DNA from 3 places in the Pseudarthrobacter sp. Hb11 genome. Region 2 is predicted to be linked to each of the others. Evidence: riboswitches for the same ligand, from Rfam matches in the RefSeq annotation. Region 2 holds a riboswitch; each other region holds the start of a gene.
What was found. Region 2 has a riboswitch for S-adenosylmethionine ahead of AC50X7_RS04320 (aminotransferase class V-fold PLP-dependent enzyme). Riboswitches for the same ligand answer to the same signal wherever they lie in the genome.
Positions count from the first base shown of each region.

Region 1 (9,878 bases), on a different contig from region 2:
ATGGGATCCTCCCCCATTCGTTCGGGCTGCCCGGGCCTCCGCCACGATGTGGCAGGCCTGGCGCAGCGCCGTTCATCAGAATGCCCCGAATGGACTGGCCTTCGCTGGTCTGCGGGGCAGCACAGCGACGCAAGAGTTCCGGGGCTCTTACCACCCAAGTTTAGCCGATCAGTTACTTTGTCCACTCGTTGGGCCGCCGCGGCCCTTCTTGCAGGGTAAAGGACCCTGCACGGGTGAAGGACCGCGGCGGACTGTCAGCGGTGATGCTATTCGTCGTCGGCTTCCCCGGCCGGGCGGGAGGTCTGGGTGGCCAGGCTGTCCCAGAAGGAGGTGTCGCCGTCGGCAATTGAACCGTCCGCGATCGCCGCGGCCGTGGCGGTCAGGGTAGTGACCGTCTGCTTGATCAGGTAGCCGTTGCTCCGGAGCCCCAGGGCGTAGCCGTCCAGGTAGTGGTCGGACATGCCGCGCATCTCAAACAGCAACGTGGAAATGCCGTACTCGACGGCGATGCCGTTGCGGCTGATGGTTTCGGCGCTGCCCCCCACATACTTGCCGAGGTGGCCCCAGCCTGTGGAGTCGACGCTGTTGAAAACAACGGCGCCCAACTGCTTGGACTTTTCAACAACGGCGGGATTGGCGTTAGGGGTGGTGGGGTACAGGATGGACCCGGACACAAGTTCGCCGTCACGCTGGCTGCGGGTGCCCTGGTGGTGCAGGTCGATCATGTAGTCGATCTTGTACTTGCGCATCACGTTGTTGTGCAGCGCCTGGGTTTCCGGCTGGATCTTGGCCACATGGTCCCGGTTAAGGTCCACCTCTTCGGCGTTGTACCGGGTCATATTGCGGTCGCCCTTGGCCAGGTAGCCGTCCAGCGGGAAGTTCACGTCCCCCATGGCACCGTCTGCGTTGAGCATGGGCACGATCAGGATGTTCACGCCGTCCAGGACATTCCCGGACTTTCCGGTGCCCAGGTGCTTGACGAATTCCAGCGCACCTTCGGTGGTGAGCTGTTCGTTGCCGTGCTGCTGGGTCAGGTACAGGATGGTGGGCTTGGCCGGATCCGAGATGTACTTGACCAGGTGGATGTCCCGGCCTTTCACGGTCTGCCCGATAACCTCCAGTTCCATGGCGGACTGGCGGGCGTCCTGGTCTTTGAGGAAGGAGACCATCTGGTCATAGGAGGCCAGCTTCGATGTGGTGATCTGGCCGTTGCCATTATAGTTGGGGCCTTCGCCCACAGCGATGGCAGGGGCGGGCGCTGCCACTACGGCCAGAGCCAGGGCTCCCGTAACTGCCAGGGTCCTAAAGGTTGCCAGGGTTTTTTTCACGGTGCGGTACCTCTTTCGAGTGCATAGGTGTGCCAGCCCGCCATGTCCCCCATCGCGGGCTGTGACAAAAGCCAACCAACCTCCGCGAAAGCTGTCAATGGACATAACAGGAATGCACATGCAGTTATTACGTTTCGAAGCGTGGCTTCGGCGCCCTGCCTGTTGCGAAACAAACCGAAGCGAATTTGCTCCCGGGGAGCCATCTGGATTTAGGTGAGAGCGAACCATCCGGAGCGGCCGAGAGACCTGGATCGTTGACGCCGCAGCAACCCCCAAGTGCAGGGACGTCCTGCCTGTGAAGGTGCTACTGCCAGGACCGATGGAAAGGAAATTTCAGCATGACCTTGAACACAGACCATATCCGCGTCACCCACGCAGGCTCCTTGCCCCGCACCGCTGAGCTGATCGCCGCCAATGCCGCACGCGAGGAAAACCCTGCCGACGTCGAGGGCTACAACGAACTCCTCACCGCGTCCGTAGTGGACCTGGTCCAGCGCCAGCAAAGCCTGGGCGTCGATATCCCGAACGACGGCGAGTACGGGCACGCCACGTCCGCTTCCGTGGACTACGGCGCCTGGTGGTCCTACTCCTTTGCCCGGATGGGCGGCCTGGAGCTGGACAATGACGCCAAGTGGGCGGTCGAACCGAAGGAATCCACCCCGGGCCACGTCCAGCTGACGGGCTTCATCCACCGCCGCGACCGGACCATTTTTTCCGAGGCCTACAACGATCCCACCAGCGGCATCTTCACGGGTGCCCCCAAGCCGTTCCCGAAGGTCACCGGCCCGCTCGTCTACACCGGCCAGGACGCCGTCGCCTCCGACATCGCCAACCTGAAGGCCGGGCTGGCGGCCACCGGACTCACGGACGGCTTTGTTGCAGCGCTCTCCCCCGGCAGCGCCTCCCGCATCACGAACGAGTACTACGCCACGGAGGAGGAGTACATCTACGCCTGTGCCGACGCGCTCCGCGAAGAGTACAAGGCCATCATCGACGCCGGCCTGATCCTGCAGATCGATGATCCCTCCATCGCCGAGAACTGGGACCAGATCAGCCCCGAACCCAGCGTCGCGGACTACCTCAAGTTCACGCAGATCCGCGTGGAGGCACTGAACTACGCCCTCCGCGGCCTTCCCGAGGAGCAGGTCCGCTTCCACCTCTGTTGGGGCTCCTGGCACGGCCCGCACACCACGGACCTTCCCCTGGCGGACCTGGTGGAGACGATGCTCCAGATCAATGCCGGCGGTTACTCCTTTGAAGCTGCAAACGTGCGGCACGAACACGAATGGCGGGTCTGGGAGGACACCAAGCTTCCAGAGGGCAAGGTCATCATCCCAGGCGTCGTTTCCCATGCCACCAATGTGGTGGAGCATCCGGATCTGGTGGCCGACCGGATTGTCCGGTTCGCAGAAGTGGTGGGCCGCGAGAACGTCATCGCCTCTACCGACTGCGGCCTCGGCGGCAGGGTCCACCCGCAGATCGCGTTCGCCAAGCTGGAAGCACTGGGCGAGGGCGCACGCCGGGCCACCAAGCGGCTCTGGTAGCCGGAAATCGCGTAACGCCCGAACCCGCCGGTTCCGTGCCCCGCTTGGATCGGGTGCGCGGGACCGGCGTTTCGTTTTGCGGGGCTTGCTAAACTGGTGAAGGCCGACCAGGAATCGGTCCACCCCATTTCAACCATCGCGGATATGTGTGCGCCATCGTGCGCCCATTTTCCGAGGTGGCAGCACCACCAATCCCCGCAGGAGATCCAGCACTACATGACAGCCCTGGCACCCGAATCTTTCCATGAGCAGCTTCTGAGCCGCCGCTACGAACCCAATGTTGCAGCCGTGAACGAACTGTGCGATTCCCTGCAGGAGGCAAAACCCGGCACTGTGGTGCCCTACGTGGACCCCATGCACGACGTCGACGAGTGCCGGATCATCAGCCTGTACTCCAACATCGGCGAGGCCGACCCGTCCGGTTTCATCACCCCCGGGGACCACGACGCTGCCACCCGGATGCTTGGCATCCAGTGGAAGCTGGGGCTGCGTCCGGAGTTCGTAATGCCCTGGAACGTCCACCCCTGGCACATTGCCGGAGAGCCAAACGGGAAGTTCACTCCGGACCAGATCTCCGCCGGCCTCAAGCCGCTGCTCAAGTTCCTGGCACTGGTTCCGCGCGCCTCGGTGATCGTGGCACACGGCACTGAAGCCAACCGCCTGGCCAACCTGCTGCTCAAAACCGAAGTGCCGCTGCTGTGGCGCCGCGGCCTGAAGACCTACAAGGTGCGCTCCCTCAGCGGCCGCGCCTTCGCCGGTTCGCCTGCGCGCCAGGAGGAGTACCTCGAGGACATGCGCATCGCCTACGCCGACGCCATGGCACGGACAGGGCTCCAGAAACCAGTCTGACCCCCAGGCTTCGACAGGCTCAACCAACAGTGGACCCACGCCCGCAGGGTTCCCTGGCCGTGATCCGCGCCGCCGAGGGCCCCGGCCGGGACGACGGCGGCCGGTCACCTTTTCGAAAAAGGTGACCGGCCGCCGTCGACCTTTATCCCGCAGGTCAGCCTTCGATAGCTGCTTTCGCCGCAGGGTCGGAGTCGTTCAGGAACTTCTCGATCCGTTCCGGCTCCTCCGCTTCGCCGATCGCTGCAGATGCGCGGCCGAGGGAATACAGCGCACGCAGGAAACCGCGGTTGGGCTCATGCTCCCAGGGAATGGGCCCCACGCCGCGCCAGCCATTGCGGCGCAGCGAGTCCAGTCCGCGGTGGTAGCCCACCCGGGAGTAGGCGTAGGAATCGATGGTCCGTCCCTCGGCCCAGGCCTCTTCCGCGAGCACAGCCCACAGCAGTGAGGAGGTTGGGTGTTTCTCCACCAGGTCCAGTGCTTCCTGGCCGGCTTCCAGCTGCTGGTAGACCTCGGTCTCGGCAGGCAGGAGCGTGGGCTCGGGGCCCATCAGGTTTCTGCGGAACTCGTCGGACATTCCTAGAAGGTCTTTCCGGCGGAACCGAGCTGCTTGGTGGCTTCGACCACACGGGCGGCCAGTCCGGCTTCGGCCGATGCGCCCCACACGCGGGGATCGTAGGTCTTCTTGTTGCCCACTTCGCCGTCAACCTTAAGGACGCCGTCGTAGTTGCGGAACATGTGATCCGCGACCGGACGCGTGTAGGCGTACTGGGTGTCGGTGTCGATGTTCATCTTGATGGTGCCGTAGGAGACAGCGTCCGCGATTTCCTGGTCGGAGGAGCCGGAGCCGCCGTGGAAGACGAGGTCGAACGGGCTGTCCTTGCCGATCTTCGCGCCCACCTGCGCCTGGATGTCCTTGAGGATCTCCGGGCGAAGCTTCACGCCACCGGGCTTGTAGACGCCGTGGACGTTGCCGAAGGTCAATGCGGTGATGTAGCGGCCGTTCTCGCCGGATCCCAGCGCTTCGATGGTGGCCAGCGCGTCTTCGACCGTGGTGTAGAGCTTCTCGTTGATCTCGTTCTCAACGCCGTCTTCCTCGCCGCCGACCGTGCCGATTTCAACCTCAAGGATCATTTTGGCGGCAGCGGTGCGCTCGAGCAGTTCGCGGGCGATGCGCAGGTTTTCCTGCAGGGTCTCGGCGGAGCCGTCCCACATGTGGGAGTTGAACAGCGGGTTGCGGCCGGCCTTGACCTCAGCCTCGGACGCTGCGAGCAGGGGCAGCACAAAACCGTCCAGCTTGTCCTTGGGGCAGTGGTCCGTGTGCAGGGCGATGTTGACGTTGTAGTTCTTGGCAACTTCGCGGGCGAAAGCTGCGAAACCCAGGGAGCCTGCAACCATGTCCTTGGTGGAGGCGCCGGACCAGTAGGCCGCGCCGCCGGTGGAAACCTGGATGATGCCGTCGGACTCGGCGTCGGCGAAGCCGCGCAGGGCAGCGTTCAGCGTCTGGGAGGACGTAACGTTCACGGCCGGGAATGCGAAGCCGCCCGCCTTTGCGCGGTCGATCATCTCGGAGTAGATCTCTGGGGTTGCAATGGGCATGCTGACTCCTATGCTGAGGTTCGTCTGTGGGCTGGTAACCCTGGAGTACCGCTTACGGCTAGCACCATCCTAGCCATTTCCGCGCGGGGAGTGCTGTGGGTTACGCCCCATCCGCACCCTGGGTCCCGTGGTCCGGTCCTGTCGGTCAATGTCCCTAAGGTGCTGCTCTTCGTTGGCATGATGCCGGCCGTCGTACTGCAGTGCAATTCCCCATTCCGGGTAGGCAGCGTCCGGCCACAGGACGGGGACGCCCCGATGATCAAAAAGCACGTGGTTCGCCGATGCTGCAGATGGCGGCCCGGGGATGCGGAAATCCGGTCCCGTGGGAGCACACCAGGTAGTCCCCCGCAGCCACCAACTCCTCCACTGACAGCATCGCCGCCAGGTCCAGCCACGTCCGGGCAGGCGAGGTGAGCCGAACGCCGTCGTACTCCACCACCTCGTCCGGAAGGAACGTCAACAGATGACCCACCACATTGGCGCGCCGGGGAAAGCTGAACCCCCTGCGCCGGGCAAGGTGAATCCGCCAATCACCGCTGCTGCCGGCCGGAAGCGGCTGGCCCCAGACGTGCGCGGCCGACAAGGACGCGAGGATCGAGGTGTCATCCAGGTCCGTGTAGGCCCTGAGGGCTGCCGCTCCTTGCGCGTTCGATTGCACGGGGACCCGGATCCCCCGGGACACTGCCACCAAATCCTTCGCGGCCGTCCGCGTTCGGCTGACGCCTGCCTTGTCCGACGCCCTGAGGGAGAACGAACCAGCGGCCAGATGATCCGGAAGGGTAGCCCTGCGCATCCCTCATTCTGGCCCGCCCGCGTCGCGGGTTTGAGGTTATCCACAGGCCAGGTCCTAGCCCCCTCCTCGAGATGGCAGTCCACGGCAATGGGAGCTGCCGGAACTGCCGTGAAGTGTCATCTCGCGGGCAAGAAGGGGCTACACGTGCTGGTTGAACACGTGCCGGCGCACCCAGGCGTGCATGGCAATGGCCGCTGCCGAGGCCGCGTTGATGGACCTGGTGGAGCCGAACTGCTCGATGGACAGGGTGGCGAGGGCCGCCTCATGGACTTCGGGCGTCAGCCCTGGGCCTTCCTGGCCGAATACCAGCACGCAGTCCTTGGGCAGTTCGTAGGTTTCCAGCGGTACGGAGTCCGGGAAAATGTCGATCCCGATGATAGCGAGCCCCTCCCCCTGCGCCCAAGCCACGAAGTCCTCAACGGTGGGGTGGTGGCGGACGTGTTGGTAGCGGTCGGTGACCATGGCGCCCCGGCGGTTCCACCGCCGTCGTCCGATGATGTGAACCTCCTTGGCGAGGAACGCATTGGCGGTGCGCACCACCGTGCCGATGTTGAGATCGTGCTGCCAGTTTTCGATGGCGACGTGGAAGTTGTGGCGCCTGGAGTCCAGCTCCGCCACGATCGCCTCGTGCTTCCAGTACCGGTATTTGTCCAGCACATTGCGGCGGTCGCCGTCCGCGAGGAGATCGGGGTCCCAGTGGTCGCCTTCCGGCAACTCGCCTTCCCAGGGCCCGACGCCGACTTCCGGCTTTTCGCCCGGAACCTCGCCGGCAGGTGCCTCCCCGGGCTGCTCAGGTTGGGGTTCGGACGTCATACCGGGGGTTTGATTCACCCCTCAACACTAGACTGGACCTTTCGGGCTTTCATCACCGGCGGAGGTAGGCATGGCAGAAGCGGACAAGGTCAAAGGGAACCCGGCGGTTCACCGCAGCAGCCAGGACATCGAATGCTGGCTGACGGACATGGACGGCGTGCTGGTCCACGAGAACCAGGCCGTGCCCGGTGCCGCGGAGCTCATTCAGCGCTGGGTGGACACGTCAAAGCGTTTCCTGGTGCTCACCAACAACTCGATCTTCACCCCGCGCGACCTCGCCGCGCGGCTGCGTGCCTCCGGGCTGGAGGTTCCCGAGGAGAACATCTGGACCTCAGCCCTGGCCACCGCCCAGTTCCTCAAGAACCAGGTGGAGGGTTCAGGATCGGGGAACCGCGCCTACACCATCGGCGAGGCAGGACTGACGACGGCCCTGCACGAGGCCGGCTTTATCCTCACCGACCAGGACCCTGATTTTGTGGTGCTCGGCGAGACGCGAACGTACTCGTTCGAAGCCATCACCATGGCAATCCGCCTGATCCTTGCCGGGGCACGCTTCATCGCCACGAACCCTGACGCCACGGGCCCGTCAAAGGACGGGCCCATGCCGGCCACCGGCGCCATCGCGGCGTTGATCAGCAAGGCTACCGGCCGGGAGCCGTACATCGTGGGCAAGCCCAACCCGATGATGTTCCGCTCCGCCATGAACCAGATTGACGCGCACTCCGAGACCACGGCAATGATCGGTGACCGGATGGACACGGACATCATCGCCGGCATGGAAGCAGGGCTGCACACGGTCCTGGTCCTGAGCGGCATCACGCAGCGCGAGGAGATCGGTTCATATCCCTTCCGTCCCAACCAGGTCCTGAACTCCGTAGCGGACCTGAAGAACCAGATTTAGGCCCGGCTAGAAGACGGTCACCCGGGATCCGCCCCGGGGCAGCGGGAAGTTCTCATCCAAAAGCTCGTCCAGCAGGGGCCGGTAGATGTTGGGGTTCCAGCCCGGGCTGGCATGGGCAGGGGCGGCGCCTTCGGTCTGGAGCCCGCTGGACACCATGTTTGCCTTGAACGCCACCGACCACGCTTCAACGGCCGTTTGATAGCGGACAGTGGGGTCCCGCCGGTTGCCGATGTAGGCCATTTTGGCGCCCCCTATCCTGTCCGCGAACCGGGTACCGTCAAAATGGTAGATGTAGGCGGACTCGGACTGGACCAGGAGGCTGGACGGCGCGATCGGGGACAGCTGCTCGAGCGTCTGGTCGAGGATCTGCCGCCAGCTCCGTTCGTCCTTATGGATGACGCGCTCCCCGAGTTCGTACCCGCCGCGGAGCGTGGACGGGAACCGGAAACCCCGCTCATAGAGGAACACCACGCCGTCGAACCAGCTCTGGTCCAGGACGTCGTGCTTGCTGTACGGGCTGGAGTCCAGCACGATGAACTCCGCTTCCACACCATGGAGTTCCAGCAGCCGGGCCGCCACCTGGGTGGCCACCATTCCGCCGAAGCTGTGCCCGTAGAAGAACAGCTTGGTGAGCTTCTGGGCGCGGACGTGCTCAATCACGGCGATGACCACCTCATCGATGTTCAGGCCCAGGTTGGAATAGCCGACGGCGGCGAGCCGCGCGCGCTTGTTAAGCGTGCCCCGGAGGGAGTTCAGGATCCACTGCGCCTCCTCCCAGCTGGTTTTATAGCCGGGGAACAGGAACCAACTGGCGTCCGGATAGTAGGCATCAGCGAAGTCGTCGGCAAGTGGAAGGATCCGGTTCGTCTGGCGGGCGGACTGCACCTGGCGAGTGAGCAGCATGTCCGCGGCCAGCAGGCCGGACACCCCTGCCCCCGAGAGGAATCCCCGGCGGGAAAACTGTTTAAGGGCAGCGGCATCCTGCAGCAGCCGGGCCCCGGAAGCCCCGCGCCGGTCCTGCGGATTTACTTCCCCCTCGTATGGCACACCCCTACCGTAGGCACACTGGAAGACGCCGCCGCAAGGAGCCGCCGGTAACCTTTCAATGACGCCCGGTCAACGGGGCGTGCTCAGCTGGCAGCCTGTCCTTCCGCGGCCGGGCAGGGCGCTGAAGCGTTCTGCTGGCGGCGCAGCATCTCCTGGCCGATGTCGTCGTACCGGCCCAGCAGGTCCGATCCCGGGAAAGCGGCCGGGTTGTCCAAAAGGGTGAAGAGGGTGTCGCTGGCAAGCAGCAGTTCCTCATCCGAGTAGTCCTGCAGCGCCCGACCGCAGAGCACCTCAAACCCGGTGAGGTCCAGCAGCGGGACCTCTGCTTCTGCTTCGCCAGAAAAAGCAGACGCGTAACCAAGGGCGTCCATGTCTGCGGCGCTGCCGAGGGAAAAGCCGTCGAGGATCGTCAGCGGTTGTCCGGCGGGGGCAGGCGTGGCAGCCCAGTCATCGCCCGCAGGAGAGAGGTCAAGGGACACCCCGGAACCGTAAATCCCCGGCAGACTGCCGGCGTCGATGGCGTTGAGGTCACTGCGAAGGCCTGCGAGGGCCGCGGACTCGACCATGGCAGCGCGGGAAAGCTCAACCCGGATGTGGGAACGGATCCCCATCCTCCTGATACGGCGGATGATTTGGACAAGACCGGGGCGAGAGTCATGGTTGAGGCTCCCCCGGACGTCAATGCGGACAATGTCCGCGGGGACATCGAGGTTAACGAGGGCATCTAGTGCGCGGTCCATAGGTACTCCAAAAGAGGGTGTCTATGGCCGACGGCTCAACCTTGGTAAGCGTAACCTCCAGCAGGAGTCGGGCACAACCCGTTAGTTACGCGGTTTGGTCGGCTTGGCGCTGCCCCGGTTCCTGGTAATGCGTCCGTGTACCCACGCCCCCGACGGAGTCCACCAAGGACTTGGCGATATCCCGCAGCTTGGTGTTGCTGTTGCTGGAGGCCTCGGTAAGGATGCTGACCGCTGCCTCCTGGCTGCACCTGTTCTGTGCCATCACTA
Region 1 is NZ_JBWZCM010000011.1:117,060-126,937, reverse strand. Features, by position in the region: gene AC50X7_RS14965 (adenylosuccinate synthase) at 1-2, opposite strand, end outside; gene AC50X7_RS14960 (M14 family zinc carboxypeptidase) at 267-1,328, opposite strand; SAM riboswitch class I at 1,550-1,654, shown strand; gene AC50X7_RS14955 (cobalamin-independent methionine synthase II family protein) at 1,667-2,872, shown strand; gene AC50X7_RS14950 (uracil-DNA glycosylase family protein) at 3,089-3,721, shown strand; gene AC50X7_RS14945 (DUF3151 domain-containing protein) at 3,876-4,295, opposite strand; gene fbaA (class II fructose-bisphosphate aldolase) at 4,298-5,317, opposite strand; gene AC50X7_RS14935 (hypothetical protein) at 5,577-6,110, opposite strand; gene AC50X7_RS14930 (TrmH family RNA methyltransferase) at 6,249-6,923, opposite strand; gene AC50X7_RS14925 (HAD-IIA family hydrolase) at 6,994-7,824, shown strand; gene AC50X7_RS14920 (alpha/beta fold hydrolase) at 7,831-8,871, opposite strand; gene AC50X7_RS14915 (hypothetical protein) at 8,955-9,611, opposite strand; gene AC50X7_RS14910 (GAF and ANTAR domain-containing protein) at 9,697-9,878, opposite strand, start outside.
Region 1: linked by a shared signal. The riboswitch ahead of AC50X7_RS14955 (cobalamin-independent methionine synthase II family protein) and the one ahead of AC50X7_RS04320 (aminotransferase class V-fold PLP-dependent enzyme) in region 2 are both predicted to bind S-adenosylmethionine.

Region 2 (9,878 bases):
CCTCGGCGTCGGCAGGGTTCCGGGCCATGCGCATGGCGGCAGAATACAGCTGATCGACATACTGCATAGCGTCACGCTCGAACCGGGCACGGCGCTCCTCCGTCGATTCCGTGGAAACATTGACCACCTCTTCAGTGGTTTCCGCGTCAGGCTGCTGTGGCTCTGCCGTTTGATCTGCAGGCCCGGGCCGTGCGTCAGCGCTGCTTTTGGCTTCGCTTTGGGAAGCCTCATACATGGCCGAAACGGCCGGATCCAAGGTGCTCATTGCCTTCAAGTCTACTGTCAGGCTCCGCGCCCGCGGCGAGCCATACTCGGGGGGTTCGGCCTCCAAGGAGTCCATTGCCACCGGGCCTGCTGCCTCAATTCCGTCCAACACCCGCCTCAAGGGCCAACTCCGCTCTGTTGTCCGGTGCTTTGTCTTTGGGCCCGGCTCTCGCGGACCCAGCATCCATAACCTCAGCCCTTGGGCAAATATTCCCCAAAAGTGCAAGACTAGAACGGACTTCGCCGCACCCGACGCGGTTCGTCCATCCAGGAGGAAATCCATGTCCTTTGTCCGCACACTCGCACGGCCCATGCTGGCTTCCAGTTTTGTTCTTGCCGGAATGGATAAGCTCAAGAACGCCGACGACACCGCCCAACAACTGTCGCCGCTGCTGAGCAAGGCCACGGCGGCGCTGCCGTTCCGTACTGACGAGAAGACGCTGGCAAGGGTTATCGGCGGAACACAGGTGGGCGCAGGCGTCCTCTTTGGGCTGGGGAAGTTTTCCAGGCTTTCAGCCAGCGTGCTGACCGTCATTTCCCTTCTCAACACCTTCGTTGAATGGCGCAGTGCGGACATCAGCAGCAAGGAAGGGCGCGGGAACCGCCGCAACCAGCTGCTGAAGAACCTTTCGCTGAGCGGCGGGGCGTTGCTCGCTTCCGTCGACACGGCTGGCAAGCCGGGACTGGCCTGGCGCGCCGAGCACCTGGCCGCAGACGCCCGGAAGGGTGCCGCGCACCTTGCCGCGGACGCCAGGAAGACCACCAACAAGAAGCTGTACAAAGCCGATAAGGCCGTACGCCGCGCCGTCGAACAGGCCACGGGGGCATAAGCAGGACATGACCGCAGCAGCCGCCGCCACCCAGAACCACTCCGGAACGTCCCTCCCCCACTGGCCAGCCCCCTTCGCGTCCCGGCCCGTCGATGCCACTGTTACAGTGCCCGGGTCAAAGTCGCTGACCAACCGGTACCTGGTGCTCGCAGCGCTGGCCGACGGCCCGTCGCGCCTGCGTGCGCCGCTGCATTCCAGGGATTCGGCACTGATGATCGATGCGCTCCGCCAGCTCGGCGCCACCATCACGGAGGTCCCGGGGGACGGCGCGTTCGGTCCGGACCTGGAGGTGGTCCCGCTCGCGGCACACGCGGCGGCGTCCTCCACCAGGATCGACTGCGGCCTTGCCGGTACCGTGATGCGGTTCGTTCCGCCGCTGGCGGCGCTGCGCAACGGTGCCAGCGTGTTCGACGGCGACCCGCACGCCCGCAACCGGCCCATGGGCACCATTATCGAAGCCCTCAAGGCGCTGGGAGTGGCTGTTTCCGCCGAAGACGGCAGCGCGCCGTCGTCGTTGCCGTTTGTCGTGGAAGGCACCGGGGAGGTACCGGGCGGCCACCTGGTCATCGATGCCAGCGCCTCCTCGCAGTTTGTTTCGGCGCTGCTCCTCGTGGGAGCAAGGTTCACCGAAGGCCTTCATCTGGAGCACGTCGGGAAACCGGTGCCGAGCCTTGACCACATCAACATGACCGTGGCTGTCCTGCGGGGCGCCGGGGTTGTGGTTGATGATTCGGTTCCCAACCACTGGGTTGTTTCCCCGGGGCCAATCCGCGCATTCGACCAGCGGATCGAGCAGGACCTGTCCAACGCCGGGCCGTTCCTTGCTGCTGCCCTGGCGTCCTGCGGAACGGTCCGGATTCCGGGCTGGCCGGAGCAGACGCAGCAGGTGGGAGACCTGTGGCGGACGATTCTTGCCGAGATGGGCGCTGAGGTCACTCTCCGTGATGGTGTCCTGACCGTTACGGGCGGACCCGAAATCAAGGGCGCCGACTTCGCGGACACCAGCGAGCTTGCCCCCACCGTCGCCGCGCTGTGTGCCCTGGCCAGCGGACCCTCCCGGCTCAGCGGCATCGCGCACCTGCGCGGCCACGAGACTGACAGGCTGGCTGCACTGGTCACCGAGATCAACCGCCTCGGCGGGGATGCCGAGGAGACCAGCGACGGCCTGGTGATCCGGCCCGCCAAGCTGCACGCCGGCGTCGTCCGCAGTTACGCCGACCACCGCATGGCGACGGCGGGAGCCATCCTTGGCCTGGCCGTGGACGGGGTGCAGGTGGAGGACATTGCCACCACCGCGAAAACCATGCCGGACTTCCCCCGGCTGTGGGAAGACATGCTGGCCCAGGCCGGCCCCTCGGATGCCGGCGCGGAAGGTTCCACCGGTGGCGCGCAGCACTGATTCCTGGGACGAATCGGATGTCCGCATCCGGCCCAGCAAAAAGGGCTCCCGCCCGCGCACCAAGGACCGGCCCAGCCACGACGACGCTGTAACCGGACGCATCATCACCGTCGACCGCGGCAGGTACACGGCAGTGGTGGGTGAGGACTCCGGCAACGAACGCGTGGTCATCGCCGCGAGGGCACGCGAACTTCGCCGCAACCCTGTAGTGGCCGGAGATTTCGTCTCCCTGGTAGGCGATGTATCAGGCGAACCGGACACCCTCGCCCGGCTGGTCAAGATCCAGGACCGCCGGACCCTGCTGCGCCGCAGCGCTGACGACACGGATCCGGTGGAGCGGGCCGTGGTTGCCAACGCAGACCAGCTGGTGATTGTGGTGGCCGCCGCCAACCCCGAACCACGCACGGGCTTCATCGACCGCGCCCTGGTGGCAGCGTATGACGCCGGGATCGAGCCGATCCTGCTGGTCACCAAGGCGGACGTCAAGGATCCGGCGGAGCTGCTGTCCAACTACACACACCTCGACTTCCCCGTGATCATCAGCCGGACAGCCGATTCCAGCGCATCCGGCATCGATGCCCGCTCTGATGACGGCCTGTCCGCCCGTCTCGACAGCAATGCCGTGGCCGAGCTCCGGGGGTACCTGGATGAAAAAGTGACTGTCATGCTGGGGCATTCAGGCGTAGGCAAGTCGACGATGGTGAATGCGCTGACCGGGGCTGAACGGGCCACCGGCGGCGTCAATGCCGTGACAGGGCGCGGGCGCCACACGTCGTCGTCGGCGCTGGCGCTAAGGCTGGCGGACGCTCCTGTGGGCAGCTGGATTATCGATACCCCGGGTATCCGCTCCTTCGGCCTGGCTCACGTGGATCCTGACCGGATCCTGCGCTCCTTCCCGGACCTCTCCCCCGGCATCGATGACTGCGAACGCGGCTGCAAGCACACCGCCACCGCCGTGAACTGTGGGCTGGACGCGTGGGTGGGCGGCGGCCATGCGGGTGCCACCGGGGAAGCACGGCTGGCCTCGCTGCGCCGCCTGTTGGGCACCGACCCGCGCCTGGAGGTGCAGGAGACAAAGGAACTGGGCAGCGTCAACTGACGGTGCCGATCTCCCAGCAGATCAGCGTGCAGGCGGTAGTTTGGAACCATGATCCAACCTGCTTCAAGCTACAACGATGACCTGCGCCTGGCCCACGTCCTGGCAGATTCCGTGGATGACCAGACCATGAGCCGCTTCAAGGCACAGGACCTCAAGGTGGAGACCAAGCCTGACCTCACGCCGGTCACCGACGCGGACAAGGCCGCAGAAGAAGCCATCCGCGGCCAGTTGTCCCGTTCCCGTCCGCGTGATGCCGTGCTCGGGGAAGAGTTCGGCAGCACCGGCCACGGGTCCCGCCGCTGGATCATCGACCCCATTGACGGCACCAAGAATTTCGTCCGCGGCGTCCCCGTCTGGGCCACCCTGATTGCCCTGGTGGATGAGGGCGAGCCCGTTGTTGGGGTGGTGAGCGCACCCGCCCTGGGCAAGCGCTGGTGGGCGGCCAAGGGCATGGGAGCCTACATGGGCCGGTCGCTGGCTGCAGCCACCCGGCTCCGTGTCTCCAACGTCGCCAGCCTGTCCGACGCTTCGCTGTCCTACTCCAGCCTGGGCGGCTGGAAGGAACGCGGCAACCTGGACAACTTCCTGGGCCTCACCGAGGACGTGTGGCGGACCCGGGCGTATGGCGATTTCTGGTCCTACTGCATGGTGGCGGAAGGCTCCGTGGACATTGCCTGCGAACCTGAACTCAACCTATACGACATGGCGGCACTGGTGCCGATTGTGGTGGAAGCGGGCGGCCGCTTCACCTCGCTGGAAGGCGAAGACGGGCCGTTCGGCGGCAACGCGCTGGCCACTAATTCCATCCTGCACTCAGAGGTGCTCCGCCGGTTGAACCCGGACCTGGACGATCTTCTCTAACACCTTCATCGAAGAATCAGCGGCGGGCACCTCCAAAAGGAGGGGCCTGCCGTCGTTTCTTCGGCGAAGCAGCACTTTTCGGCAAGTTCGTAACAAAGGGCTTAACATTCGGGCCGGCTTCAAACCTTCCTGCCTTATGTCCTACGCTCTTAAGCAGGTCACGAGTGCCAGCGCGAAACCCCGGTTTGCTGGCCGGCAACCCTCCAACCGCGGTGGGGTGCCCCGGGTGACGACCAGGCCGGTCCGGAACGGATGCGGCAAGCGCGGATTCCCGGTACAGGGAGTCCTTTCGAAGTGAGGTCTCTGTGACTACTGCCACCGTCTCCCCCAACGCCGCCGCCCAGATTGAAACAGTCCAGCCTGACGCCGCTGCCCCCTTTGATGCCCGCCGCGCCGTCGCCGGCCGGCCGCTTGCGGCTGTCACCGGCGCTGAAATCCAGGCACCGCTGATCTCCGGCGGCCACGTCCGGTATGCGAACCTCGACTACGGCGCCTCCGCTCCAGCCCTCTCCGTGGTCTCGGCCTACCTCAACGAGATCCTGCCGTTCTACGCGAGCGTCCACCGCGGGGCTGGCTACGCGTCCCAGATCAGCACGTCCGTCTACGAGAACGCCCGGAACATCGTCCGGGAGTTCGTGGGCGGCCGCCCGGACGATTCCGTGATCTTCACCCGGAACACCACTGACTCCCTCAACCTGCTGGCAGGCTGCCTGCCCGCAACAGACGGACGGCCCGGCGGGGACGTCCTGTACCTCGACATCGAACACCACGCGAACCTGCTGCCGTGGCAGGGCGTCCCCCACCGCAGCATCGTTGCCGCCGACACCATCGCCGGCACCATCGAGTCCATCCGCGCCGAGCTGGAACAGGGAGGCGTGAGCCTGCTGGCCGTCACCGGGGCGTCCAACGTCACCGGCGAGATCCTGCCCATCCGGGCCCTGGCCACGCTCGCTCACGAACACGGCGCACGCATTGTGGTGGACGCAGCCCAGCTGGCGCCGCACCGCCGCATCAACATCGCCGCGGACGGCGTGGACTACCTCGCTTTCTCCGGCCACAAGCTGTACGCACCGTTCGGCGCCGGTGTGCTGGTGGGCCGCCCGGACTGGCTCGACGCCGGAACGCCCCATCTCGCCGGCGGCGGCGCCGTCAAGGAGGCAAGGCTCGACGGCGTCAGCTGGGCCACCGGCCCGGCCCGCCACGAGGGTGGCTCCCCCAATGTCCTTGGCGCAGCCACCCTGGCACGCGCCACGCAGGTGATCGCCGGGCTGGACCTGGACCGGTGGCATGCCCATGAGTCGGCCATTCGTTCCTTCCTGGTGGAGGGCCTGCAGAAGATCGACGGCGTGACCGTCCACCAGATCTTCAAGGACACCAACCCGGATACGGACACCATCGGCGTGGTCAACTTCTCCGTGGAAGGCTATGACGCCGGACTGGTAGCCGCGTACCTGTCCGCCGAGCACGGCGTTGGCCTGCGTGACGGCCGTTTCTGCGCGCACCCGCTGCTGAAGCGGCTCGGGCTCCCTTCCGGTTCCCTCCGTGCCAGCTTTGGAGTCGGTTCGCGCCTTGAGGACGCAGAACGGCTTCTTACGGGCATCGAGTCGCTGCGCCGCTTCGGCCTGGGGTGGGACTATGTGGTGGACGCAGGACGCTGGGTTCCCGCCAATGACACGCGGACCTATCCGCACTGGGCACCCAACACGCCGGGAACTGCCGGGGCTGCCCCCTGCACCGATGACTGACTGCTGCCGACACCGTCCTGCCGCTCCTGCCGTCCTGACACTGCCTGCTTTTCCTGCCTGCTGATCCTGCCTCTACGGCGCGTGCGGTAAATTCGAAGGATACCCAAGGGCATCAGACGAAGGAGGCCACAGGTGGTACGGGGTGGCCCCAAACTTGATCACGGACGGCGCCGGGAGCTCGGCCAGAGCTTCCAGGACGGCGGCCGGCACTACCAGCAGGTCCGTCCGGGCTATCCGGACGAAGCAGCTCAATGGCTGGTGCCCCCGGGCGCCCATGATGCGCTCGACGCCGGGGCCGGCACCGGTAAGTTCACCGAACTTCTGCTGGACAGGGGCCTGTCGGTCACTGCCCTCGATCCCTCTGCGGACATGCTCGAACAGTTACGGGCGCACTATCCCGCTGCCACGGCGATCCAAGCCACCGCGGAGGCGACGGGCCTGCCCGCGTCGGCCTTCGACGTCGTCAGCGTTGCCCAGGCCTGGCACTGGTGCGACGCCCTCGCGGCGAGCACCGAACTTGCGCGCGTCCTCCGTCCGGCCGGGACGCTGGGCCTGATCTGGAACCAGCTGGACACATCAATTCCCTGGGTCCACCGGCTCTCCCGGATCATGCACGCCGGCGACGTGTACAAGCCCGGCTTCCGGCCGCACGTAGGACCCGAGTTCAAGGGGCTCGAGGGCCACGTCACCCATTGGCAGGACCGCGTCACCACCACCGACCTGGTGGAGCTCACCAAGTCGCGGAGTTATTATCTGCGAGCCGGTGAAACCACCCGGGCGAAGGTGCTGGCCAACCTGGACTGGTACCTCCACGACCACCTGGGCCACAGCCTGGATGAAGAGCTCCAACTGCCCTACCTGACGCTCACGTGGCGGGCCTTCAAAGCATGACGGAGAACGGGCAAAGGGTAGGCTTGGGGCTGTGAAGACCAGCGCGCCCTCCTCCTCCATTGAGGATTACGTCAAGGTCATCTACTCCTTCACGGAATGGCAGGACAAGCCCATCACGTCCTCCCAGCTGGCGCAGCGCCTGGGAGTCGCCAATTCCTCGGTGTCCGAGATGGTCCGCAAGCTGAAGGACCAGGGCCTCGTTGACCATAAGCCCTACAGCGCCATCACGCTGACCGACGCCGGTGTCCGGCTGGCCCTTTCCATGGTGCGGCGGCACCGCCTGATCGAGACCTACCTTGTCCAGCAACTGGGCTACAGCTGGGACGAGGTCCATGATGAAGCCGAACTGCTGGAGCACGCCGTCTCGGACACGTTTATTGAGCGTGTGGCGGCCATACTCGGAAACCCGCAGCGTGATCCGCACGGCGATCCCATCCCCACCGCCGATGGGAAAGTGCTGATGCCCCGCGCGCACCTGATGGGCGAGCTGGACCAGGGGCACACCGGCAGGATCACCCGGATCAGCGACGAGAACCCGGACCTGCTCAGGTACCTTTCCGCGGAGGAGATTGACCTCGACGCCGAGGTGGAGGTGGTGGGCCGCAAACCGTTCGGCGGCGCGCTGGTGGTGCGGATCAGGAATTCGGGCAGGACCCGGGACTACGATCTCGCGGATGAGATCACCTCTGCCCTGTGGGTGCACAGCGACCAGCCACATCCGGGCTGCCTGCTTGGGGACAGCTGAATGAAACCAGCCGGCATGCCGGCGGGACGCACCTGGCTTGCTGTTGCCGCCGGAGGCCTCCTCGGCACCGAAATGCGGTACGGTCTGGGGCTCGTGTTTCCGGATGTTCCGGGATCGGTGCCGTGGGCCACGCTGTGGATCAACATTGGCGGCAGCTTCGTCCTGGCAGCGTTGACAACCATATGGATGGCCCGGCCCCAGACCGCCTTCTGGCTGCGGGCCGGGCTCGGGCCGGGACTGCTGGGGTCCTTCACAACGTTCTCTGCCGTGGTGTTTTCGGTGGACCAGTTGGCCCGGGCCGGGGAGCACTTGGTGTGGGTGGCCTACCTGGTGCTGTCGTTGCTTCTTGGGTTGGCCGCGGCCGGATTGGGGTGGCGGTTCGGCAAGGTGGTGGCCGGGGTTTTTGGTCCCGGCGCGGGTAGCACGCCGTGATGACTGCTGCTCTGGTGGGCCTGTTCGGCGTCGCCGGCGCTCTTCTTCGTTTCGCCGTGGACAGCTGGTTTGCCCATCACGCGTCCATCCGGACGGCACGCCCGGTCATCGGTTCCTCAGGCGGTTCCGGGGTCAAGGCGAGGCTGCACTGGCCCTGGGCCACGCTGCTGGTGAACGCCGCAGGGTGCTTCATTATCGGCGTCACCCACGCCATCACCGTAAAGCTGGGGCTGGCCGCGGAATGGCAGACCGCACTGGCCACCGGGCTGGCGGGCGGACTGACGACCTTCAGCTCGTGGACCACGGCGACAGTGCGGTTGCTGAGTGAAGCGCGGTTCGGCTCCGCGGTGTTGAATGTGGCCGCCAACCTGGTCCTCGGCTTGGGGGCTGCCGCTGCCGGGATTGCCCTGGCTGTCTGACCCGGTGGGGGGCGATTTGGCGGGCTCCCGTATCGTGGATGGTGATGATTAGCAGACGCGACGCGGCCATTGCCCTTGATGTACCGATGGAAATGGCCCAGCGCCACGGCCTTCCGAAGTGGATGACCGAGGCCGAACTCGGTGAGATCCTGGACAACCCGCCGCCCTGGCTGGTCCAGTCCCGCGCCAACCGCACCGGCAAGCGGCCCGTCTGGGTCCATCTCGAGTGCGCGGTCTGCGGCTACGAGGAAGCAGCGCGCCCCAAGAAGTGGTGGCCGGACTTTACGTACGTGGTGTGCGGCCACCACGATCCCGAGGACGTTCCGCGCGTGCGCGAGGGTTACGTCCGCAGCGAGTTCGACGGCGTCGGCACGCGTTTTGTAGGCATCGCGGACGTGCCTGTTCCGGACTGACCGCGCGCCATTTCCGGCCATTACATTGGGGGCCGAAAAGGCGTATTTTACGAAGAGGGACAAAGCTTGTCCCCTGTTGTAAGGAGCGCGCCATGCCGGACAAGACACCCCATCAGAACCTGGCAAAGAAGCCGGTCAAGACCATCAAGGAAAAACGCGCCGAGAAGAAGTCGAAGAACCCTGAAGGTGCCCAGGACCCGGTGGCGCACTTGAAGAAACGCCGGTAGCTTACTGCCCGTTTGTTTGCATCTCTTCCGGTACAGCAACCAGGTCCACTTCCCTGCCGTCCCGCAGCACCCTGATCTGCAGCGGCTGCCCGATTGCATCGGAGAACAGCAGCTTCTGCAGGCTCTCGGCGTTGCTGAGGGGGCGGCTTCCGGCGGTGAGAATGATATCGCCGGCCTGCAGGCCCGCCCGGCCTGCGGGTGATCCGGCCAGCACCTCCACCACCCTGAGCCCGTCCCGCTGGCCCGTTCTGATCACCGCGCTGGCGTTCAACCGGATCGGGGTGCTCACCACACCGAGGTAGGCGCGCCTGACCCGTCCGTCGTTCAGCAGGGCTGAGATGATTCGCCTTGTTGTCGTGTTAATTGGAACGGCAAGGCCCAGCCCGGCGCCGGCCACTGCGGTGTTGATGCCCACGATCCTCCCGTGCGAATCTGCCAGGGCGCCGCCGGAACTGCCTGGATTGAGGGCAGCGTCGGTCTGGATGACGTCTTCGATCACCCTCCGGTTGCCGCCCGCCGTGACCGGGATGGAACGGCCCAGCCCGCTCACGAC
Region 2 is NZ_JBWZCM010000002.1:115,943-125,820, forward strand. Features, by position in the region: gene AC50X7_RS04295 (sigma-70 family RNA polymerase sigma factor) at 1-340, opposite strand, end outside; gene AC50X7_RS04300 (DoxX family protein) at 546-1,094, shown strand; gene aroA (3-phosphoshikimate 1-carboxyvinyltransferase) at 1,102-2,493, shown strand; gene rsgA (ribosome small subunit-dependent GTPase A) at 2,477-3,592, shown strand; gene hisN (histidinol-phosphatase) at 3,641-4,453, shown strand; SAM riboswitch class IV at 4,610-4,723, shown strand; gene AC50X7_RS04320 (aminotransferase class V-fold PLP-dependent enzyme) at 4,759-6,198, shown strand; gene AC50X7_RS04325 (class I SAM-dependent methyltransferase) at 6,331-7,089, shown strand; gene AC50X7_RS04330 (metal-dependent transcriptional regulator) at 7,121-7,834, shown strand; gene AC50X7_RS04335 (fluoride efflux transporter FluC) at 7,835-8,266, shown strand; gene AC50X7_RS04340 (fluoride efflux transporter FluC) at 8,266-8,685, shown strand; gene AC50X7_RS04345 (hypothetical protein) at 8,730-9,098, shown strand; gene AC50X7_RS04350 (hypothetical protein) at 9,191-9,325, shown strand; gene AC50X7_RS04355 (S1C family serine protease) at 9,327-9,878, opposite strand, start outside.

Region 3 (9,878 bases), on a different contig from region 2:
GCCGGCTGCGCCACCAGTCCTCCGGCGACGGGATTACCGCGAAACGTCCGACGCCGGGCCCCGTCTTTGGTCCGGGCGTCCCGTTGGGATCCGGCGAGGGTCCGCTGGGAACCACCGAGGCGGTTCGGCGCTAGCGCTGCAGGCTTTTGCGGGAAACTCGACGCGGGTTACCGGACCAGCTGAGGCGGCGGGCATGGAACCTGACGCGGTGGTGCGCCTGCGGCTTCAGTCCCAGCTGCTCCGGGCACCCGGCGCGGCCTCAGCCCCTTCACGGGACTCCCGGCCGTTCGGGTGCAGTCCGGGGTTAAGCTGGAAGGACACACATGAGAGGCACGGCACCGTGAGCAACTTGTTTTTCTGGATCATCATTTTGTCATTCCTGATCCCGATGGCCATGCGGATGTACCGGAAGTCTGTCGCCCGCAGGAACCACGAGCAAACCTTTTCCGGGCGCTACCCCGAGCAGTTCCCCGGCAGCGGCCAATTCCCCGGATCAGGGCAGTTCCCGGGATCAGCCGGCCCGCAGAACAAGCAGCCGCGGGACGGCTTCACCCAGCAGGACTATTTCAGCGGCGGATTCCGCGAGCTTGACCGGCCGCAGCCGCTGCCGCCCATCCAGCCGGTCCCGCCGATGGACCAGCAGTTTCCGCCGTACGGGCAGCCGCAGCATGGGCAGCATCAGCAGGGCCACCGTGAAGAAGCCCCGCAGCAGCCTGCGGCACCTGCGACTCCCCCGCCGCCGTCGGCCCCGCAGGGCTACCGCGCCCGCAAGCTTGCCGAACTGGACGAGAAGTACAGCAACGGTGAACTGTCCGTCGAGGAGTACATGACCCGCCGCGGCGAGATCATGAACGGCTAGCCTGCGTCAGTCCATCTCGTCCAACCTCCGGCGTCAGTCCACCTGCGGAAAGCCCAGGTCGATGACAGACGTGGCCGGGTCCGGCCACCGCGTGGTGACCACTTTGCCCCTGGTGTAGAACCGGATGCTGTCCGGCCCGTACATGTGCGTGTCACCGAACAGGGAGTTCTTCCAGCCACCGAAGGAGAACGTGCCCACCGGCACCGGGATGGGCACGTTGACCCCCACCATGCCCGCCTCGACGTCGAACTCGAACTGGCGGGCAGCGCCGCCGTCGCGGGTGAAGATGGCAACCCCGTTGCCGAACTCGTTGTCGTTGACCAGGCGCACTGCATCGCTGTAGGTATCCACGCGCACCACGGACAGGACGGGGCCGAAGATCTCGTCGTCGTACACCTTCATGCCCGGCTTGACGTGGTCCACCAGGCTGACTCCGATGAAGAACCCGTCTGAATCGAACTGCTGCGAACGGCCGTCAACGACCACCGTGGCACCTTCGTTCTCGGCGCCGGCCACATAAGAGGCCACCCTGTCGCGGTGTTCGGCGGTGATCAGCGGGCCCATTTGCGACGCCGAATCCGTGCCCGGGCCGATTGTCAGGGTAGCCATCCGGCTCTGGATGGCTGCCACAAGATCGTCCGCAATGTTGCCAACGGCGACGAGCACACTGACCGCCATGCACCGCTCGCCTGCCGAACCGTAGGCAGCCGAAACGGCGGCGTCTGCTGCCATGTCAAGGTCCGCGTCGGGGAGGACCACCATGTGGTTTTTGGCCCCGCCCAGGGCCTGGACCCGCTTGCCGTGGTCCGCTGCGCGCTTGTAAATCGACTGCGCAATGGGCGTGGAGCCAACGAAACTGACGGCTTTGACGTCCTGGTGTTCGAGCAGGACGTCCACCGCTTCCTTGTCGCCCTGGACCACGTTCAGCACACCGGCCGGCAGTCCCGCTTCCGCAAAGACTTCCGCGATGAACACGGCGGAGGACGGATCCTTCTCACTGGGTTTCAGGAGCACAGTGTTGCCACAGGCCAGCGCACTGCCGATCATCCACAGCGGCACCATAGCCGGAAAGTTGAACGGGGTGATGCAGGCCACCACGCCCACAGGCTGCCGGACGGAATGGACATCCACGCCGCTGGAAACCTGTTCGGAGCGTTCCCCCTTGAGCATGTGGGACAGACCTGTGGCGAACTCGATGTTCTCGAGCCCGCGGGAAATCTCCCCTTCGGCGTCAGAAAGTACCTTGCCGTGCTCGCTGGTGAGGATGGCGGCCAGTTCGGACTTGCGCTGGGTCAGGATTTCGCGGACGCGGAAGAAGATGTTGGTGCGCTTGGCCAGGCTTGTTGCCCGCCATGCCGGCAGGGCGGCCTTGGCGGCGGCAATGGCTTCCTCCACCCGGGCCGCCGAAGCCAGCGCCACCTGCTTTTCCTGCTCGCCGGTAGCCGGGTTGAAGACGGGGCCGAAGCGTTCAGCGTCGGTGACGCGGTTGCCGTTGATGTAGTGCGGGATGGTGTGCATGGATGTCTCTCTTCTACTTTGCTGAATCCAGTGAGCCGTCAACGAGCTTGATGATCATGGAACAGTCCTTGCCGGACTCGCCCGCATCGATGAGGCGTTGGTACAGCTGCTGGACGTGCTTGCCGATTTCGAGCGGCGTTCCGGTGTCCTCGGCGGCGCTGATGGCCAGGCCGATGTCCTTGTTCGCCAGCTCGGCAGTGAAGGTGGGCGCGAAGTCGTTGTTGGATGCTGCGGTGGGGACAACGCCGGGAACGGGGTACCAGGTGCGCAGTGCCCAGCTGTCCCCGGAGGAGACGGAAGCAATGTCCCAGAAGACCTTCTTGTCGAGGCCCAGCCGGTCCGCCAGCACTGCACCCTCGGCTGTGGAGGCCAGGTTGATCAGGAGCATCAGGTTGTTGCAAATTTTGGCTGCCTGGCCGGTGGTGGCTCCGCCGGTGGGAATGATGTTGGCAGCCATCGGTTCGATGTAGCCGGTGGCGTCGGCCACAGCGCCCGCTTCACCGCCGACCATAAAGGTGAGCGTTCCTGCTGAGGCGCCGCTCATGCCGCCCGAGACAGGGGCGTCCACGAAGCGGAAGCCGGCGGCAGCGGCGGCGTCGTGCAGTTCCTTAGCCGCGGCGATGTCGATCGTGGAGGAATCGACCAGGAGTGTGCGCGCATCCGCATGCGCCAGCACCCCGTCCGTACCCAGGTAGACAGCCTTGGCATGCTCGCCCTTGGGGAGCATGGTGAAGACAACGTCGGCGCCCGCCACCGCCTCAGCGATGCTCGCTACCGGTTTCACCCCTCCGGCCTCCGCTGCGGCGAGGGCGGCCGGGTTGAGATCGAATCCCCGTACGTCATGGCCCGCCTTTGCAAGGTTCCCGGACATGGAACCTCCCATGTTCCCCAAACCAATCCAACCGACTACTGCCATGGCCTAAGCTCCTTTGCTGTGTCTCCGGCCGAGGGCGGCCGGAAGGTCTGTGTCCACCATCACACCCTGCTACAGTGCAATCAAGGGGAAAAATCACAGACGGTATGTGCACTGATGCACACAGATGAAAGGGCACCGGGTGGCACGGCTTCCGAGTCCGGACGACTTGTTGATTTTGCTGACCGTGGCGCGGCTGGGGCGTTTTAATGCCGTGGCCGAAACGCTGGGCACCACGCACACCACCATTTCCCGCCGGATCCTCGCCCTCGACAAGCAGTTGGGTGGCCGCACCCTCGAGCGCAGCCCGCACGGCTGGGAACTGACGGAGCTCGGGGCCTCGGCCGTCGCCGCGGCGGAAACCATCGAGGAAACGCTCGGGTCCCTGGCTGCCGTCACGAGCCAGGACCGGGACACCCTGGCCGGCATGGTGCGGATCAGCACCTCCGACGGTTTCGGCGCCGAATTTGTGACGCCGGCGCTGGTCCGCCTCCAGCAGCGGCACCCCAACCTGAATGTGGAGATGCTGAGCGCCACACGCAAGGTCAGCCAGAACCGGTCCGGCGTGGACCTGGAGGTGGTGGTGGGCCGCACGGACGTGAGCAACGCCCAGACCATTTTCCTGACCAACTACTTCCTCCGGCTCTACGCAAGCCCCGCCTACGCCGCCCGGCGGGGCTTGCCGGAAACGCCCGACGGCGTGGGGCAGCACGGCTTCGTCTCTTACGTCGAGTCGGCCCTCCAGGTTGCCGAACTGGGCCACCGGTCCTCGCAGCTGCCCATGCCGAAGTCCAGCTTCCAGGCGACGAGCATCTTTGCCCAGGTGGAGGCGGTGCGCCGCGGCGCCGGCATCGGGCTGCTTCCGAACTTTATGGTGGCCCGAAACCCGGAGTTCATTCCGGTGCTCCCCGACGCCTTCCAGCGTCAGTTGCCCATCTGGGCGGTGGCCCGGCCGGAATCGCTGCGGTCCGCCCGGGTGCAGGCCGTGATCGCTGCCCTGCAGGAAGAGGTGGCCGAACGCCAGGACCTGCTGGCAGCCTAGGGCCAGGCATCCGGATGATGCCTGCCTGCGGCGTTTCAGGCTCGGAGTGCCGTTCCAGGAATTCGAGAAGGCGTCTTAGGCCTGGAAGAGCCGCCTCACCACTTGCCCGGCGGCGAGTGCATCAAGGCCTTCGTTGATCTCCTCCAGCGGCCGGGTGTCGGTATGCAGCAGCTCAACGGGAAGCCGGCCCTCGCGCCAGTACCCCAGGTACAGGGGGATGTCCCGGCCCGGAACGGCGTCGCCCATATACGAGCCCAGCAGCCGCTTTCCCACGCCGGCGAACTGAAGCGCGGGCACTGTCAGTTCTGCGGTGGGGTGCGGCAGCCCTACGGAGACCACGGCGCCGCCGCGGGTCACGTGGTCCAGGCATGAGGCGATGACCCGTGCTGATCCCACAGCTTCGATGGCCGTGTCCACGCCGTCGCCGGCAGCCGCCTGGATCAGGCGGGAGGCCTCCTCCGGGGTGCCCACGGCGGTTGCCCCGCACTTTTGGGCGAGCCCGTGCTTGCCCGCATTGGGATCGATGGCGATCACGGAGGAGGCACCGGCGAGCGCCGCAGCCATCACGGCCGAAAGCCCCACGGCACCCAGTCCGAAAACGGCTACGGACTGGCCGGGCTGGATGGCGGCAGTGTTCAGGACAGCTCCCATCCCGGTGAGCACAGCGCAACCGAACATTGCCGCAACAGTGTCCGGGACGTCGTCGTCGATAACCACCACCGACTCCCGGGCCACCACGGCGTAATCGGCGAACGCCGAAACACCCAGATGGTGGTTGATCCGCTCCCCAGCAGGCGTCCGCAGCAAGGCCTCGCCGTGCAGGAGGTCCCCGGACCCGTTGACTTCCGCCGCACGGTGGCAGAGAGCGGGACGGCCCGCACGGCACGCCCGGCAGGCACCGCAGCTGGGGACGAAGACGAGGACCACATGGTCCCCGACTGAGACATCCGTGACGCCGTCACCCACCGCGGCAACCCGTCCTACCGCCTCATGCCCCAGCGCCATGGGAAGGGGCCTGACGCGGGAGCCGTCCACCACCGACAGGTCAGAGTGGCACAGGCTCGAGTAGGTGATGGTGATGCCCAACTCACCGGCGCGGGGTTCCGGCCGGTCAAGATTTTCGACCTGAAGCGGATGCGTTTCGGTGTAGCTGCTTCCGGACGGGACCGTGGAGTAGAGGACCGCTGCTTTCATGGAAATCCTGATTTCGTCGAAGGTGCCGGCGCCCAACTGCCCGGGCCTGCGTGGTCGCGGGTCCGGGCAGTCGGTGTGCTGTGTGTGCTGAAGGGTGGTTATTTCTTGCCGGCCGCGAGCAGGTCCGCAGTGCCCTTGGCGTCGGCCGCGTCCACGTCGTGGAGGGAGATGCCCCGGGTTTCCTTAAGGAAGAACACGGAGATTGCGGTCACGATGCAGGCTCCGAGGAGGTACAGCGCCACGGGGGTGGAGGACTTGAAGTTGCTCAGGAGTGCGGTGGCGATGATCGGGGCCAGCGAACCGGCGACGATGGAGGTCACCTGGTAGCCCAGGGAAACGCCCGAGTAGCGCATCCGGGTGGGGAACATCTCGGCCATGATCGACGGCTGCCCGGCGTACATCAGCGCGTGGAACAGCAGGCCGATGGTGATGGCGGCCAGGATGATGAGGTCGTTGGCGGTGTCCATCATCGGGAAGGCGAAGAAGCCCCAGGTTCCGCCGAGGATGGCGCCCACCATGTAGACCGGCCGGCGGCCGAAGGCGTCGGACATCTTGCCGACCAGCGGGACAGCGCAGAAGTGGATGAAGTGCGCCACCAGCAGCAGGAGGAGGATGCGGGAGGTATCGGTCTGGACAACGACCTTCAGGTAGGTGATGGAGAACGTCACCACGAGGTAGTACAGGATGTTCTCGGCAAAGCGCAGGCCCATGGCGGTGAACACGCCGCGGGGGTAGCGGCGGAAGACCTCCGCGACGCCGTAGCCCTTCTTCTCAACGGTGACTTCCTTGCGGGCCTCGATGAAGATCGGGGCGTCCTGGACCTTGGTGCGGATGTAGTAGCCGACGATCACGATCACGGCAGACAGCCAGAAGGCAACGCGCCAGCCCCAGCCGAGGAATGCTTCCTGGGAGAGCGTGGACGACAGGGTAAACAGCACGCCGGTGGCCAGGAGGTTACCCATGGGAACGGCGGACTGCGGCCAGCTGGACCAGAATCCGCGGGACTTGTTCGGGCTGTGCTCGGCAACGAGCAGCACGGCGCCGCCCCATTCACCGCCGACGGCGAAGCCCTGGACGAAGCGCAGGAATACCAGGAGGGCCGGAGCCCAGTAGCCGATCTGCGCGAAGGTGGGCAGGCACCCCATGAGGAAGGTGGAAACGCCCACCAGGATGATGCTCAGCTGCAGCAACTGCTTGCGGCCGAACTTGTCACCGAAGTGGCCGAAGACGATGCCGCCTATCGGCCGGGCCACGAAGCCTACGGCGTAGGTGACGAAGGCGGCGATGATGCCATCCAGTTCGGTCCCTGAATTGGGGAAGAACATTTTGCCGAACACCAGGGTGGCGGCGGAGGCATAGAGGAAGAACTCATACCACTCAACGACGGTGCCGGCCATGGAGGCCGTGACGACTTTCCTCAGGCCTGAGGCCTTGACGTCGGTTTCCTCTGGCCGCCGTGCGGCCGAGCTTTCCGTACTCATGTGTGAACTCCTTCGGCGTCGTCATCGACACCACTGGGACAGGCTATGGCGGGTGCGTGTGGTTTTGGTCACGAACCGCCGGGTCCCAACGAGTATGGTCTGCCGGAAGGCGCAGCTCAACGCCGAATGATGCAGAGCGCATCTGCATTAATGCACATTCTTTGGCATCTAGGCCTGGTGTTATGCCGAAAGGTGCTCCCGCAGCTGGTTCCCCAGCTGGCCGATCTCGGTAAGGAAGCCATCGTGCCCGATGGGCGCCTCAATCAGGTGGACGTCCACCTCGCCGGGAAGCGCCCGTGCCAGCTCGCGCGACTGGGACGGGAAGTAGAGCCGGTCCGAGTCCACGGCGGCCACAAAGAAACGGGCACTCGAGCTGGACAGGGTCTGGGCGAGGGACCCGCGTCCCCGGCAAATATCGTGGCTCATCAACGCCTCGGTGATGGCGATGTAGCTGTTCGCATCGAACCGCTGGACCAGCTTGGTGCCCTGGTGGTCCAGGTAGCTTTCCACCTGGTACCGCCCGCGGGTAGCGAGCTGCTGCCCCTGGAGCGGCGATTCGGGGGCCTGCGGCTCACGGCCGAAGCGTCCGTCCAGTTCCCGCGTGGAGCGGTACGTGATGTGGGCGATGCGCCGGGCCAGGGCGAGGCCCTGCTCGGGGGCGGGTCCGTTGTAGTAGTCACCGCCGTTGAAGTTGGCGTCCTGCCGGATGGCGAGGGTCTGTGCCTGGGCGAACGCGATCTGCTCGGCGGTACTCGCGGCGCCTACCGAGATCACTGCGCAGCGCTGCACCCGTTCCGGAAACGTGACCGCCCATTCGAGCGCACGGGCCCCGCCCATGGAACCGCCCAGCACGGCAAACCAGCTCCCGATCCCGAGCTGGTCGGCCAGCCGGGCCTCGGCCAGGGTGCTGTCCCGCAGGGTGACCAATGGAAAACGTGAACCCCAAGGCTTCCCGTCCGGCGCGGGCGACGACGGCCCGGTGGACCCGTAGCAGCCGCCCACAATGTTGATCGACACCACGAAAAAACGGTTTGTATCTACCGGCGCACCAGGCCCCGCGAGCTGTTCCCACCAGCCGGGCTCCTCGGTGTCGCCCCGGGTCACGTGGGTGCTGCCTGTCAACGCGTGTTCGATCAGGACGGCGTTGCTGCCGTCCGCGTTCAGTGTGCCCCAGGTTTCATAGGCCAGAGTGACGTCCGGAAGGTATCCGCCGGCTTCCAACTCCAGTCCCCCGATGGAGGCGTAGCGGACAATCCCGTGTTCAGGGACAGTTGTACGGGTGACGGTAACCGTCATGGCAAGACCTCTTCTACGCGCTTGCCCGCCGTCGAATGACCGGCAGGCCAGGTCTTCACCCGGGGCACCCCGCCGCGGAAGGAGGGTTGCCGGCCAGCAAGCCGGGGCTGTCACTGGCACTCATGACCTGGTTCGAGTGTACGAAACAGCCCCTGCCTGCCGCCAAGAGTGTGACTGGTTGTGACTTCCCCGGCTTGTGCCGCGTTGGGTGCCCTGGGTATTTCTAAGCGCCGGTTGCCTCCTTGGCCGCCCGGAAGCCGGCTTCGAGATCTGCCAGGATGTCATCGATGTGCTCGATCCCCACCGAAAGCCGCACCAGGCCCGGGGTCACGCCGGCCACCACCTGCTGCTCCGGCGAGAGCTGGCTGTGGGTAGTCGACGCCGGATGGATCACCAGCGAACGGACGTCACCGATGTTTGCCACGTGGGAGTGCAGCTCCAGGGCGTCCACGAAGCGCTTGCCGGCCTCCGCACCCCCGGCGAGGTTGAAGGAGACGATGGCGCCGGTCCCCTTGGGGCCGTACTTCCGGCCCCGCTCGTACCAGGGGCTGGAGGGCAGCCCGGCATAGGCGACCGATTCGACGTCGTCACGCGACTCCAGCCACTGTGCCACGTCCAGGGCGTTGGCCACGTGCCGTTCCACGCGAAGGCTCAGCGTCTCCAGACCCTGGGCGATCAGGAAGGCGTTGAAGGGCGACACTGCGGAGCCAAGGTCTCGCAGCAGCTGCACCCGGGCCTTCAGGATGTACGAGAGATTGGCGCCCAGGGCGCCTTCGGCACCGAGGTCCCGGGCGTAGACGAGTCCGTTGTAGGTGGGGTCCGGGGTGTTGAAGCCGGGGAACTTTGCGGGGTCCTTGCCAAAGTCAAACTTTCCGGAATCGACGATCACGCCGGCGATGGCTGAACCATGGCCGCCCAGGTACTTGGTGGCCGAGTGCACCACGATGTCCGCGCCCCATTCCAGCGGCCGGATCAGGTACGGGGTGGACAGGGTATTGTCCACGATCAGGGGCACGCCGGCCTCGTGCGCGACCTGGGATACCCCTTCGATATCCAGGACGTCCTGCCGCGGGTTGGATACCACCTCGCCGAAGAAGAGCTTGGTGTTGGGCTGCACTGCTGCGCGCCACTGCTCCAGGCTGTCCGGGTCCGCCACGAAGGTGACTGATATGCCGAACTTCTTCAGGGTGTGGGCGAAGAGGTTATAGGTGCCGCCGTAGAGGCTGGGGCTCGCGACGATGTGGTCCCCCGCCTCGGCAATGTTCAGGACGGCGAAAGTCTCAGCAGCCTGTCCGGAGCTGAGCAGCAGCGCCCCCAGTCCGCCTTCAAGACTGGCAATCCGCTGCTCCACTGCCTCCTGGGTGGGGTTCCCAATCCTGGTGTAAATGGGGGCCAGCTCGGCCAGGGCAAAGCGGTTGGCGGCGCTTTCAGCAGTGGGGAACACGAAGGACGTGGTCTGGTAAATGGGAAGTGCACGGGCGCCCGTGGCGCCATCCGGCTCCTGGCCGGCGTGGATCTGGCGGGTTTCGAAAGACCATCCGTTGGACAACTAAGGCTCCTTTGACATGGGCCCGG
Region 3 is NZ_JBWZCM010000007.1:79,941-89,818, forward strand. Features, by position in the region: gene AC50X7_RS11955 (SGNH/GDSL hydrolase family protein) at 1-134, shown strand, start outside; gene AC50X7_RS11960 (hypothetical protein) at 341-859, shown strand; gene AC50X7_RS11965 (CoA-acylating methylmalonate-semialdehyde dehydrogenase) at 893-2,377, opposite strand; gene mmsB (3-hydroxyisobutyrate dehydrogenase) at 2,391-3,293, opposite strand; gene AC50X7_RS11975 (LysR family transcriptional regulator) at 3,433-4,332, shown strand; gene AC50X7_RS11980 (alcohol dehydrogenase catalytic domain-containing protein) at 4,408-5,526, opposite strand; gene AC50X7_RS11985 (MFS transporter) at 5,625-7,007, opposite strand; gene metX (homoserine O-acetyltransferase MetX) at 7,188-8,303, opposite strand; SAM riboswitch class IV at 8,316-8,431, opposite strand; gene AC50X7_RS11995 (bifunctional o-acetylhomoserine/o-acetylserine sulfhydrylase) at 8,527-9,852, opposite strand.
Region 3: linked by a shared signal. The riboswitch ahead of metX (homoserine O-acetyltransferase MetX) and the one ahead of AC50X7_RS04320 (aminotransferase class V-fold PLP-dependent enzyme) in region 2 are both predicted to bind S-adenosylmethionine.